One region of the Thauera butanivorans genome, then DNA from elsewhere that is predicted to be linked to it. Evidence: predicted binding sites of a transcription regulator. Region 1 holds the regulator's gene; the other holds the start of a gene.

What was found. The regulator sigma-54, encoded in region 1, starts transcription at its own class of promoters, with help from an activator protein. The targets are predictions, from matches to a motif close to TGGCACGCTTNCTGCTNA.
Region 2: the regulator sigma-54 is predicted to act here: its motif matches at 2,339-2,356, upstream of fliE (flagellar hook-basal body complex protein FliE).

What each region holds. Positions count from the first base shown of each region.
Region 1 is NZ_CP183038.1:695,246-702,223, forward strand. It holds gene ACNQFN_RS03365 (5-formyltetrahydrofolate cyclo-ligase) at 1-132, shown strand, start outside; gene ilvA (threonine ammonia-lyase, biosynthetic) at 173-1,693, opposite strand; gene hprK (HPr(Ser) kinase/phosphatase) at 1,791-2,738, opposite strand; gene ptsN (PTS IIA-like nitrogen regulatory protein PtsN) at 2,735-3,196, opposite strand; gene hpf (ribosome hibernation-promoting factor, HPF/YfiA family) at 3,441-3,767, opposite strand; gene ACNQFN_RS03390 (RNA polymerase factor sigma-54) at 3,785-5,245, opposite strand; gene lptB (LPS export ABC transporter ATP-binding protein) at 5,252-5,974, opposite strand; gene recX (recombination regulator RecX) at 5,961-6,410, opposite strand; gene recA (recombinase RecA) at 6,431-6,978, opposite strand, start outside.
Region 2 is NZ_CP183038.1:2,973,216-2,980,193, forward strand. It holds gene ACNQFN_RS14375 (Fur family transcriptional regulator) at 1-49, shown strand, start outside; gene ACNQFN_RS14380 (GTP-binding protein) at 169-1,095, shown strand; gene ACNQFN_RS14385 (hypothetical protein) at 1,092-1,862, shown strand; gene fliE (flagellar hook-basal body complex protein FliE) at 1,914-2,237, opposite strand; gene ACNQFN_RS14395 (sigma-54-dependent transcriptional regulator) at 2,380-3,819, opposite strand; gene ACNQFN_RS14400 (sensor histidine kinase) at 3,816-5,036, opposite strand; gene fliF (flagellar basal-body MS-ring/collar protein FliF) at 5,149-6,894, shown strand; gene fliG (flagellar motor switch protein FliG) at 6,891-6,978, shown strand, end outside.

The DNA of each region.
Region 1 (6,978 bases):
GGCTTCGAGCTGGGCCGCGTGCCGAGCGTGCTGCCGCAGCCGCACGACCGGCCGATGGACTGGATCGTCACGGAAGCGGGGGCAGTCCGCGCTGGCGCGGTACCCATCGGCACGGCCCGCGCCAGCCGCTGAAACGCGCGCAGCACACCGCCGGAAACCCGGCGGAAGAGCGTCAGGCGGCGAGGAACAGCCGGTAGGCGGGGTTGTCGGTCTCGGCCACGTATTCGTAGCCGAGCCGTTGCAGGAAGTCCTCGAAGGCTTGCGTGTCCTCGGGCGGAACCTGCATGCCGATCAGCACGCGGCCGTAGTCCGAACCGTGGTTGCGGTAGTGGAACAGCGAGATGTTCCAGTCCGAATGCAGCTTGGAGAGGAAATTCATCAGCGCGCCCGGCCGTTCGGGGAAGACGAAGCGGTAGAGCACTTCGTTCTTGGCCTGCGGCGAGCGGCCGCCGACCATGTAGCGGCCGTGGGTCTTGGCCAGTTCGTCGTCGGTCAGGTCGATCGCCGGCAGTTCGTGGCGTTCGAGCATTTCCACCAGGCGGCCGGCTTCGTTGCGGTTGTGCACCGTGACGCCGACGAAGATGTGGGCCTGCTCGGGGTCGGCGTAGCGATAGTTGAACTCGGTGATGTTGCGGTTGCCCAGCAGGCTGATGAACTTGCGGAATGCACCCGGCCGCTCCGGAATCGTCACTGCCAGCACGGCTTCGCGCTGTTCGCCGAGCTCGGCGCGTTCGGCGACGAAGCGCAGGCGGTCGAAGTTCATGTTGGCGCCGGAGGCGACGGCGACCAGGTTCCTGTCGCGCAGCTTGTGGCGCTTGGCGTATTCCTTGGCACCGGCAATGGCGAGCGCGCCCGAGGGTTCGAGGATCGAGCGGGTGTCCTCGAAGACGTCCTTGATCGCGGCGCAGATGGCGTCGTTGTCGACGACGATCATCTCGTCCACGTACTGCTGGCACAGGCGGAAGGTCTCGGCGCCGACCTGCTTGACCGCGGTGCCGTCGGCGAACAGGCCGACCTGTTCCAGTGCCACGCGCTTGCCGGTGGCGAGCGACTGCGTCATCGCGTCGGCGTCGACGGTCTCGACGCCGATGATCTTCGTCTCCGGGCGCACCCGCTTGACGTAGGCCGCCACGCCGGCGAGCAGTCCGCCGCCGCCGACCGCACAGAAGATGGCATGGATGGGCCTGGCATGGGCGCGCAGGATCTCCATGCCGATCGTGCCCTGGCCGGCGATGACGTCCGGGTCGTCGTAGGGATGGACGAAAGTCAGCTTCTCGCTCTTTTCCAGTTCCTGCGCATGGGCGTAGGCGTCGGAATAGGATTCGCCGGCGAGCACGACTTCGCCGCCGCGCGCCTTGACCGCGTCGATCTTGATCTGGGGCGTGGTGCTGGGCATCACGATGACGGCGCGGGTGCCGAGCCGTGCCGCCGACAAGGCGACGCCTTGGGCGTGGTTGCCGGCCGAGGCGCAGATGACGCCGCGCTTCAGGGCCTGCGGCGACAGCCGCGCCATCTTGTTGTAGGCGCCGCGGATCTTGAAGCTGAACACCGGCTGCATGTCCTCGCGCTTGAGATGGATGCGGTTATGCACGCGCGCGGACAGGTTGGCGGCGAGATCGAGCGGCGTCTCGACGGCGACGTCGTAGACGTGGGCGTTGAGAATGCGCTCGAGGTAATCCGTGGGGGTGCTCATCGAAGGCTCGCGGGGCAGCAAAGCCGTCGAGGTTAGCAGCCGATGCGGCACTGCGGCAATAGCACCGCCGATAGGCCGCTTGCCGGCCGGGGCGTGCTTACGCCGCGCCGTCGCCGTCGGCGGCGCTCATCGCCTGCATCTGGCGGTCGATGAATTCCTGCATCGCGTCGATGCCGCGCAACTGCAGGATGGTCGAGCGCACGGCGGCTTCGAGCAGCACCGCGAGGTTGCGGCCCGCGGCGACGGGCAGCACCACGCGCATGACCTTGACGCCGAGGATGTCCTTCACTTCCTGCTGCACCGGCAGCCGGCTCGGGTCGCCGTCGCCGGGCTGGCGGCGTTCGAGATGGCAGACCAGGCGCAGGCGCATCTTCCGGCGGCAGGCGGTCTCGCCGAAGATGGTGCGGATGTTGAGGATGCCGAGGCCGCGGACTTCGATGAAGTCCTGCAGCATCGGCGGACAGCGGCCCTCCAGCACGGTCGGGGCGATGCGCGAGAACTCGACGACGTCGTCGGCGACCAGGCCGTGGCCGCGCGAGATCAACTCGAGCGCGAGCTCGGATTTCCCCGCGCCGGAGTCGCCGGTGATCAGCACGCCGACGCCGAGCACGTCCATGAAGACGCCGTGCAGCGAGATCTTCTCGGCCAGCTCGCGCGACAGGTAGAGCCGCAGCTGGTCGATGACGCTGGCCGAAGGCTGGGGGGTGGTGAAGAGCGCGACGTCGTGCGCTTCGCAGACGCCGCGGATGATGTTCGACACCGCGCAGCCGTCGGCGACGATGATCGCCGGCGGCTGGCTGGACAGGATCTCGTTGAGGTGGTGGGCGACCTTGTCGGTGGTCTGGCGCTGGGCCCAGGCCAGTTCGGCGGCGCCGACGATCTGCAGCCGGGAAGGATGGATCAGGTTCAGGTGGCCGACGAGGTCGGCCGGCCAGATCCGTTCTTCGGCCACCGCCAGCACGGCATCCAGCCGTCCGCTGACATGGCTGAGCTGAAGGAGCTCCCGTTCAGCCTCGAACAGCCGCGCGACGCTGGTCTGCCTCATTCATCGGCGCCCCAGTTCACGAACAGCTTGTGGATGTGCGCGGCGTCGGGTGCGTCCAGCAGGGCCTCGCGGAATTCGCGGTCGCTGAACATCTGCGCCAGTTCGGACAACAGCTGCAGATGGGTCTCGTTGGCCTGTTCGGGCACCAGCAGCACGAACAGCATGCTGACCGGCTTGCCGTCGGGCGAATCGAACTGAACCGGCGCCGCCAGGCGGAGAAAGGCGCCCGCCGCGTCCTTGAGGCCCTTGATGCGGCCGTGGGGAATGGCGATACCCTGGCCGAGGCCGGTGGAGCCGAGCCGTTCGCGGGCGAACAGGCTGTCGAATACGAGGCTCTGGGCGATGCCTTGGTTGTTCTCGAACAGCAGGCCTGCTTGTTCGAAGACGCGCTTCTTGCTGCTGGCGTCCAGATCGACCACCACGTTCGACAGTGGCAGGAGTTGAGATATCAGGCTCATTCGCTATGGAGCTTGCGCAGCGCCGTTACCGCTGGCGCCACGTTGGGCGACGGGGGTTGGACCGGGGTGCGTTGAAGCCGCGTCTTGATAAACGCGCGCATTATAACCACACCCCGGAAGGAAAGCCGCAAGAGACGATCCACCGGTTCGCCTTCGAAGCGATGACCGCGTTGCCCAGCCTTGCCGTGCAATGAGCACCGTCTGCGGCTTCGCGTCTTGTCCTCGCTTCGAATGCAAGCCGGTATCAGGCCTCGGGCGGCGCCTGGTGCTTCAGGGCTTCGTGGTTGTGGTCGGCCATTTTCTGCTTGTACTTCTGGACCTGGCGATCGAGCTTGTCGGCCATCGCGTCGATGGCGGCGTACAGGTCGGTATCCTCGCTTTCGACGAAAATGTCCTTGCCGCGCACGTGCAGCGTGACTTCGGCCTTCTGCTGCAGCTTTTCGACCGAGAGGATCACCGCCACGCTGGTGACGTTGTCGAAGTGGCGGATGACGCGGTCGAGCTTGGCGCCGACGTAGTCGCGAATGGCCGGCGTGACTTCGACGTGGCGCCCGGTGATGTTGAGATTCATGCTAACTCCTGTTGTTGTCAGATCGATTTGCGCAAACTGACCGGCGGGATATTGAGTGATTCGCGGTATTTCGCGATGGTGCGACGTGCGACCACGATACCCTGCTGGCCCAGAACTTCTGCAATTCGTGCGTCGGACAAGGGTTTCTTCCTGTCCTCTGCGTCCACCAGCTGGCGGATCAGTGCGCGGATTGCCGTTGAGGAAGCTGCTCCGCCGGTGTCGGTGGAAACGTGGCTGCCAAAGAAATACTTGAGTTCGAACACGCCACGCGGTGTCGCCATGTACTTCTGCGTGGTGACGCGTGATACGGTGGATTCGTGCAGCTCGAGCTGGTCTGCGATCTCCCGGAGGGTCAGTGGCCTCATCGCCACGTCACCATGATCGAAGAACTGTCTTTGCTGGTCAACGATGGCCTGGGACACGCGCAGGATGGTGTCGAAGCGCTGCTGCACGTTCTTGATCAGCCAGCGTGCCTCCTGGAGCTGGCCGGTGAGTCCGCCGCCCTGTCCCCTGTTCTGCTGCAGCAGGCTGGCGTACAGGCGATTGACGCGCAGGCGCGGCATCGCCTCCTGGTTCAGGCTCACGCTCCAGCGCCCGCGGACCTTGCGCACGACGACGTCGGGCAGCACGTAGCGCGTTTCGGAAGCCGAGTGGCGCAGGCCGGGATGCGGGTCCAGGCTGCAGATCAGGGCGTGCGCGGCGCGCAGTTCGTCGTCGTTGCAGCCGGTCAGCTTCTTCAGGCGGACGAAGTTGCGTTCGGCCAGCAGTTCGAGGTGCCCGTCGACGATCTCGAGCGCCAGCATCTGGATCGAGCTTTCGGGCATCGCGCGCAGCTGCAGCGCCAGGCACTCCTGCGGCGTGCGGGCGCCGATGCCCGCCGGGTCGAGGTTCTGCACGTGGCGCAGCGCGATCGACAGATCGTCGAGGTCGATCTCGAGCTCGGGCGGCAGCAGTTCGAGCAGTTCCTCGAGCGGCTGGTACAGGTAGCCGTCGTCGTCGAGCGCTTCGATGATGAAGCGCACCAGTGCGCGGTCGAGGTCGTTCAGCGGCGACAGCGCGACCTGCTGGTCGAGGTGTTCGCGCAGCGACAGCTCGGCGGCCTGGATTTCCTGGAAGTCGACGTCGTCGTCATCGTCGCGCTTGGCCGAGGTGCCGGTGCCGACGTTCGACCAGTCGATGCCTTCGTCGCCGCCTTCGCGCTCGGCTGTACCGCCGTTGTCGCCGTCGCCGCCCCCGTCGGTGTCGGCTTCGCGCTGCTGTTCACGCTCGCGCTCGGCCGGCGAGGAACTGGTTGAGGGTTCGAGCCTGGGCGGCGGCTCGTCGAATTCCTCGCGCTCCAGCATCGGATTCTCGAGCAGGAAGCGCTCGATCTCCTGGTTCAGCTCGATCGTCGACAACTGCAGCAGCTTGATCGACTGCTGCAGTTGCGGCGTCAGCGTGAGGTGCTGGGAAAGCTTGAGCTGGAGACTGGGTTTCATCCTGGACTAGAGGCGGAAATGCTCGCCGAGGTAGACCTGGCGGACTTTTTCGTTGGCGATGATCTCGCCCGGCTGGCCGCTGGCGAGCACGCGGCCTTCGCTGATGATGTAGGCGCGGTCGCAGATGCCGAGCGTCTCGCGGACGTTGTGGTCGGTGATCAGCACGCCGATGCCGCGTTCCTTGAGGAAGCGGATGATCTTCTGGATGTCGATCACCGCGATCGGATCGACGCCGGCGAAGGGCTCGTCGAGCAGGATCAGGCGCGGGTCGGTGGCCAGCGCGCGCGCGATCTCGCAGCGGCGGCGCTCGCCGCCCGACAGCGAGATGGCGGTGTTGTCGCGCAGATGGCTGATGCCGAGCTCTTCGAGCAGCTCCTGCAGGCGCTCGTCCACCTGGCGGTTCTCGAGCCCCTGAAGCTCCAGCACGGCGCGGATGTTCTCGGCCACGGTGAGCTTGCGGAACACGCTCATTTCCTGCGGCAGGTAGGACAGGCCCAGCCGCGCCCGGGCGTGGATCGGCAGGTGGGTCAGGTCCTTGCCGTCGAGGCCGATCTGGCCGCCGTCGGCGCGCACCAGGCCGACGATCATGTAGAAGCAGGTGGTCTTGCCGGCGCCGTTGGGGCCGAGCAGGCCGACGACCTCGCCCGAGCCGACTTCGAAACCGACGTCATGTACGACGGTGCGTGCCTTGTAGCGCTTTTGCAGGCCAGCGACCTTAAGCAGACTCATCGTGGGGCTCTTTCAGCAGCTTGCGGATCAGGTCGGGTGCGAAGCCGCGGGTTTGCAGGAAGCGCGCCTGCCGCGCCCATTCGCGGGCATCGGCGGGCGGCGTGGTGAAGCGGCTGCGCAGCACGCTGCGCGCACGCTCCGATTCCGATTCTGCACATTCGCTGGCGATTGCCTCGTCGACCAGGTCACGGTCGAGGCCACGCCGCGCCATTTCGCTGCGCAGGCGGCTGGCGCCGAAGCGCGCCGCCTTGCTGCGCACGAAAGCCTGGGCGAAGCGTTCGTCGGACTGCAGGCCGAGCTCGCCCATGCGTTCGATCACCGCCCGGATCTCGTCCTCGTCGCCGTAGGCCGCGAGCTTCTTCGCCAGTTCGGCGCGAGAGTGGTCGCGGCGGGCGAGGTGGCGCAGGGCGCGTTCGCGCAGGCTCGGTTCAGCCATGGCAGCCGCTGGTGTCCCTGTCAGGCCTCGTCCGCCGCGACGGCCGGGGCTGCGCCGCCCGACGGCATTTCGGGCAGGCTGACGGCGGCACGGACCTTGTTCTCGATCTCGCGTGCCAGCGCCGGGTTGTTGCGCAGGAACTCGCGCGAGTTGTCCTTGCCCTGGCCGATCTTGTCGCCGTTGTAGGAATACCATGCGCCGGACTTGTCGACGATCTTGTGCACCACGCCGAGGTCGATGATCTCGCCTTCGCGCGAGATGCCTTCGCCGTACAGGATGTCGAAGTGCGCTTCCTTGAACGGCGGTGAGACCTTGTTCTTGACGACCTTGACGCGGGTCTCGGAGCCGACCACCTCGTCGCCCTTCTTGATCGTGCCGGTGCGGCGGATGTCCATGCGCACCGAGGCGTAGAACTTCAGCGCGTTGCCGCCGGTGGTGGTCTCGGGGCTGCCGAACATGACGCCGATCTTCATGCGGATCTGGTTGATGAAGATCACCAGCGTGTTGGTGCGCTTGATGTTGGCGGTCAGCTTGCGCAGCGCCTGCGACATCAGGCGGGCCTGCAGGC
Region 2 (6,978 bases), 2.3 Mb from region 1:
CGCCATCGTCGAAATCCGCGGCATCTGCGGGAACTGCCCGACGGCCTGAGGGCCGACTTCCACCCCCTGCCGCTGGCGAAGCCTCCGCCCGGAGGTATGCACGCTCGTTGAAACGCCTTTTGTTATATTATAACATAACCGATCGCGCTTTTACTGAATTGACGAGCAATGAACGCAGACCTTTCCCAGCCGCAACAGAAAAAACTGCCGGTGACCGTGCTCTCGGGCTTCCTCGGCGCCGGCAAGACCACCTTGCTGAACCACATCCTGCACAACCGTGAAGGACGCAGGGTCGCGGTCATCGTCAACGACATGTCCGAGGTCAATATCGACGCCGCGCTGGTTCGCAACGGCGGCGCCGAACTGTCCCGTACCGACGAGAAGCTGGTCGAGATGAGCAATGGCTGCATCTGCTGCACCCTGCGCGAAGACCTGTTGGTCGAAGTCGAACGCCTCGCCCGCGATGGGAGCTTCGACCAGTTGGTGATCGAATCCACCGGCATCTCCGAACCCTTGCCGGTCGCCGAGACCTTTACCTTCGAAGGCGAGGACGGACGCTGCCTCAACGACCTGGCGCAGCTGGACACGATGGTCACGGTGGTCGACGCCCGCAACTTCCTGCACGACTACGGCTCGCGCGACAGCCTGCAGACACGCGGCGAGTCGCTCGGGGCGGAGGACCGCCGTACCGTGGTCGATCTGCTGATCGAGCAGGTCGAATTCTGCGACGTCATCGTGCTCAACAAGATCGATCTGGTCGGCGCCGAGGAACGCGAACGCCTGATGGCCATCCTGCGTGGCCTGAACCCGCGCGCCCGCATCGAAGTCGCCGAGTTCGGCAAGGTGGCGCTGGATCGCGTGCTGGACACCGGCCTGTTCGATTTTGCCCCTGCGCCGCGCCGGAATGGCTCGACAGTGGAAAGGCATGACTATTGCTCCCCGTCTGGAGACACTCGACGGAGAACAGCATGCGTATTCAATCAGGCCACGGCATCCAGGCTTACGGGGCATCCGTTCGATCCGCCCTCCAGCAGCAGAACGGCCATGCCGCTTCGTCCGCGCTCGTCGCGCTATCGCGCAACACCGAAAGCGTGAGCCTTTCCAGCATCGGCCGGGCGCTGGCAGCGCGTGAAATCGACGCGGCAGAATCCCCCATGTCCGCCTCGGCCGTCCCAGGCACTGCTGGCCACGGCCCGACGCTTGATCGCCAGACCATCCAGGCAGGCTACGAGTCCTGGCTGCAGGAGCGTCGCCAGAACCCCGGACTCGGTCGTGAATATCACGCCCAACTGGACGGCAGCAGGGACACTTACCTGAACATCCTCGGCAAGGCCGACGCAGCCAATGGCTTTGCCCAGCCACAGGCGTTCCTGCAAACACTGAGCCAGGATGAACTGCGAGCCCTGCAGCACATGCATTCGTTGGCCTCTCTCCCCGATCCGGCCACGCTCGATGAAGAAGGCGCGCTCAATCTGCTGCTGCCACGCAACATGAGCCGCGACCTGAACCAGGACGGCCTGACCCGCATCGGCCGTGCCGATACCATGCTCTTCCCGCCCAATGACGCCCCACAAAGCGTCAAGGATGCCTGGTCGAAGGCCACCAGCGACCTCGATCCCGGCACGCGCCTGCACCTGGAGCTGCAAATGTGGACGAGCGCCCGCGGCGGCATCCCGATGTCGGGCATGGCCGCAGACATGGGGCAGGCCGACTACCACAAGGCAGGCTTCGACTATGGGACGGCGGCGCGGACCGTGATCGATGGCCTGGTCGCCGCGTTGCAGCGCCAGCTCAGCGGAGAAGAAAGGACGCTGCAGGAAACCCTGCTCCAGGCCGTCCGGAATTTCGCGTCCCACCTGTAAAAAACATGGGGCCGTGATCCGGCCCTATGTCGCGCTGGCTTCGTGGCTGTATCAGACCGGCATGTTCATGATGTCCTGATACGCGGTGACCAAGCGGTTGCGCACCTGCACCATCTGCTGGAAGGACAGGTTGGCCTTCTGCAGGTTGACCATCACGTCCTGAAGATTGACGTTGGGGTCGCCGGCAGAGAACTCCTGCGCCATCTGGCGTGCTTCGGACTGGGCCGCGCTGACGTCCTTGAGGGCGTTGTCGAGCACATCGGCGAAGTTGACGCCGCCCGCCGCGGGCGCAGCCGTTTCCACAGGCTTGTTCTGTGCAGCCTGGGATACCGAGCGCAGTTCGCTCAACATCTGGTCGATTCCACGGGTGTCCATGCTCGCTCTCCGGTCCAGGTCTTCGGCCTTGTGATCTGTCTGCCGATCTTCGGTTCCCCGGCCTGTGTCGCTCTGTTTGTCGCTGTTGACGTCAGTCTAGCAGAGCAAAGCCCGTGCCACCGCCATGCAGTTCGTCCGCCGGCTAGACATCGTAGCCTTCGTCGCGGTACTGCTGCAGCTTGTAGCGCAAGGTTCGTTCCGAGATTCCCAGCTTTTCGACGGTTTTCTTGCGCGATCCGCCCAGTTCGCGCAGCGTGCCGAGGATGTGCTCGCGTTCGAGATCCTTCATGTTCGCCGGGCGAGCGGCCTGGGCAGTTGCAGCGACAGCCCCGGTCTGCGGCGGCAACGGTTGGCTGGCGGCAAACATTGCCGCCGGCGCGGCAGGCGCCTTGCTGGATGCCGCGGCAAAATCTGCCGCCGGAGCGATCTGCGCCGGCGCCGCTGCGGCGCCGTCCCAGTGCGGCAGGCAGAGGCGCAGCGTCTCGGCGCCGACGGTGTCGCCGGGCGTCAGGATCAGCGCGCGCTGCAAGGTGTTCTCAAGTTCGCGCACGTTGCCCGGCCAGCCGTAACTCGGCAGCAGGTTCTCGGCCTCGGGCGCCAGGCGGGCCTGGCGCTTGAGCCGCGCAGCGTGCTGGCCGAGGAAATGACGTGCCAGCGGCACGATGTCGCCCGGCCGCTCGCGCAGCGCGGGAATCGCGATCGGGAAGACGTTGAGCCGGTAGTACAAGTCCTCGCGGAAGCGGCCCGCGGCGATCTCCTTCTGCATGTCGCGGTTACTGGTGGCCAGCACCCGGATGTCGAGCGCCACCGGCTTCTTGCCGCCGACGCGTTCGACTTCGCGCTCCTGCAGCACCCGCAGCAGCTTGGCCTGCAGGCCGAGCGGCATTTCGGAGATTTCGTCGAGCAGGATGGTGCCGCCCTGGGCCTGCTCGAACTTGCCCGGCTGTGCGGCCTGCGCGCCGGTGAAAGCGCCCTTCTCGTAGCCGAACAGCGTGGCCTCCAGCAGGTTCTCGGGGATCGCCGCGCAGTTGATCGCGATGAAGGGGCCGCTGCAGCGTGGCGAATGGCTGTGGATGTAGCGCGCGAAGACTTCCTTGCCGGTGCCGGACTCGCCGGACAGCAGCACCGTGGCGTCGGTCTCGGCCACGCGCGCGGCCAGTGCCAGCAGATTGCAGGTATGCGGGTCTTCGGCGACGGTGTCCTCGGCGGCGGGCGGCAGCGCCGCGTAGCGCCGCACGTTCTCCAGCAGCACTTCGGGTTCGAAGGGCTTCATCAGGAAGTCGCAGGCACCGCCGCGCATCGCTGCCACCGCCTTGTCGACGTCGCCGTAGGCCGTCATCAGCAGCACCGGCAGTTGCGGCTGGCGCAGGCGGATCTCGTGCAGCAGTTCGAGGCCGTCCATCGGCTGCATGCGCAGGTCGGTGACGACGAGGTTGAAGCGCTGGCGCTCGAGTTCGGCCAGCGCCGCCGGTCCGCCATCGACGCCGGTGACGCCGTGGCGGGCCATCTCCAGCGTGAAGCACACGGCATCGCGCAGCGCGGCATCGTCCTCGACGACGAGAATGTTCAGGTGTTCGATCATGGCGGTGACGGCGAAGAAGTCGTGTCTGCCGGCAGTTCGAGCGACATCGGCAGACTGAGGATGAAGGTGGAACCCTGGCCGGGCGCCGAACGCAGCAGGATGTCGCCGCCGTGGCCGCGCGCGACGCCGCGCGCGATGGCGAGGCCGAGTCCGGTGCCTTCGGCGCGCGTGGTGAAGAAAGGCTCGAACAGGCGCTCCTGCAACTCGGCCGGAATGCCCCGGCCTTCGTCGCTGACGGCGAAGCGCACCGCGGCCACGCCCAGGCCGCTGTCGGCGGCCGGCACGCTTGCGACGTCGAAGCGCACGCAGCCGCCCGCCTCGCTGGCCTGGATGGCGTTTTCGAGCAGGTTGGTGAGCGCGCCGCCCAGTGCCTTGCGGTCGCCAAGGAGTTCGGTGTCGCCGCAGCCGCAGTGCGCGTCGAACTCGATCTGCTTCGCCCTCGCCAGCGGCTCCAGCGTATGGGCGAGTTCCGCCGCCAGTTCGCAGACGTGGAAGCGCTGCCGCCCCAGGCTGTCGCCGCGGGCAAACAGCAGCATGTCGCGGATCAGGCGTTCCAGGTAGCGCAGGCGCTCCAGCGCGCGGTCGGCGACGTGGCTGCGCTGCGCGGCGCCGAGCTCGGGCTGGCGCAGATTGCCGGTGTAGAGCAGCGCGGCGGCCAGCGGCGTGCGCAGTTGGTGCGCCAGGCCCGCGACCATCTCGCCCATCGCCGCGAGCCGTTCGTTGCGCTCTGAAGCGAGGCGCATGCGGTGTGTTTCGGTGATGTCGTGCAGCAGCACGATCCGCTCGTCGCCCGATTCGAGCGCGGATTCGGACAGCGACAGCCGCCGCGGCTCGTCCGCACTACCGCCCTCGCCCGGCGCCGCGAAGCTGAACTCGCCCGGCGTCTCGGTGGCCTGCAGGCGCGCCCACGCGGCACGCCAGGCGGTGCCGACCAGCGCGCCGCCGAACAAGGCCTCGGCCGCACGATTGACCTGGACGACGAGGCCCGCGCGATCGACGACGACGACCGCTGCCGGCAGCGCGCCCATCAGCACCGACAGCCGCTCGGTCAGTTGCCCGACCTGCGCCTGCAGCGCGTTGTAGGCGGTCGACAGTTCCTCGGAAGCGCGGTTGAACAGCGCGAACGCCTCGGCCAGCTGCGCCGCGTCGAGCGGAGCGGCCGGCGATCCGGCAGAAGGATGGCTGGGTTCCGTATTCACGCCCTGCACTCTAATCATGGTGGGCACTATCTTAGCCGGCAAACAGGCGGCAAAAAATGCCGCTATTCGCATGACCACCCTTGCCAGGGCCGCGTGACAATGCGCCCATCCGAAAAAGTGGACCGCCATCATGGCCGCTGCCGAGAACACTGCCGAGATGCCCATTGGTGGGGCGCCCGCAGGGAACGCACCGAATACCGGGCCTGCCGAGCCCACCGAACCCTCTCGCCTGCAGCAGGCGCTGGAGAACGTCAAGGCGCTGACGCAGCAGCAGAAGATCGCCGCTGCGGCCGCGCTCGCGCTGACGATCGCGCTGATCGCAGCCCTGCTGATGTGGAACCGTCCGCCCGACTACGCGGTGCTGTACTCCAACCTCGACGAGCGCGACGGCGGCCAGGTCATCGCCACGCTGCAGCAGCAGAACGTGCCCTACCGGATGTCGTCCACCGGCAATGCGATCCTGGTGCCCAGCGCGCAGGTGCACGAAACCCGCCTGCGCCTGGCTGCGGCCGGCCTGCCCAAGGGCGGGCTGGCGGGCTTCGAGCTGATGGATGGGCAGAAACTTGGCATCTCGCAGTTCAACGAACAGGTCAATTACCAGCGCGCGCTCGAAGGCGAGCTGTCGCGCACCGTGCAGTCGATCTCGGCGGTCGACAGCGCCCGCGTGCATCTGGCGATGCCCAAGCAGACCGCCTTCCTGCGCGACGACCAGAAGCCGACCGCGTCGGTGATGGTGAACCTGCGCCCGGGGCGCATCCTGGACGAGAACCAGGTCGCCGGCATCGTGCATCTGGTGTCGTCCAGCGTGCCGCGCATGACCGCCGAAGGCGTCAAGATCATCGACCAGAGCGGCAAGCTGCTGACCGAACGGGCCGACCCGCTGATGCGCGCCGGCCTCAACGCCAACCAGCTGCAGTACGTGCGGATGGTCGAGGAAGGCCTGATCGAGCGCATCGACAACATCCTGGTGCCGCTGTTCGGCAAGGACAACTTCCGCGCCCAGGTCACCGCCGCCGTCGATTTCAACCAGGTCGAGCAGACCGCCGAGACCTACAAGCCCAACCCTTCGCCCGACCAGGCAATCCGCAGCCAGCAGACCACCGAGACCATCAACCCGCTGCAGGGGCCGCAAGGCATTCCCGGCGCGCTCACCAACCAGCCGCCGGTACCGGCCACCGCGCCGCTCAGCGTGCCGCCGGTCGGCGCAGGCCAGCAGGGCTCGCAGGGCGTGATCAGCAGCAACCGCAGCGCGGTGCTCAACTACGAAGTCGACCGCAGCATCCAGCACATCAAGCAGGCGGTCGGCCAGATCAAGCGCCTGTCGGTGGCGGTGGTCGTCAACAACCGCAGCATGCCCGGCCCGGACGGCAAGCCGACCCGGGTGCCGCTGACCGACGAGGAAATCGCCCGCATCACCAACGTCGTGCGCGAAGCCGTCGGCTACAACGCCGACCGGGGCGACTCGATCAACGTCGCCAACAACGCCTTTGCCCGCGACACCGACGACGCCGCGCCGCCGCTGTGGAAGGATCCGGAAATGGTCGAGCTCGGCCGCGAAGGGCTGAACTGGCTGCTGATCCTGATCGCGATCCTGCTCGCCTACTTCGGCGTGCTGCGCCCGCTGCTGCGCACGGTGATACCGCCGAAGGAGAAGCCGGCCAAGGATGCCCAGGCCGAACCGGGCCAGGGCGGCCAGGGTGGCGTGGGCGGCGACGAAGACGAGGACGGCGTGGTCGTGTCGCTGTCGGGCGAGGATGAAGCCGACAGCTACGAAGGCCGCCTCGCCCGCGCCCGCGAGCTGGCCCGCGACGATCCCAAGACCGTCGCCAATCTGGTCAAGGAATGGCTGGGCGTGGCCGAGGAGGGCCGCAAGTGACGACACCCGAAGAAGGCCTGGAAAAAGCTGCCCTGCTGCTGATGACGCTCGGCGCCGACGAAGCGGCCGAGGTGCTGAAGCACC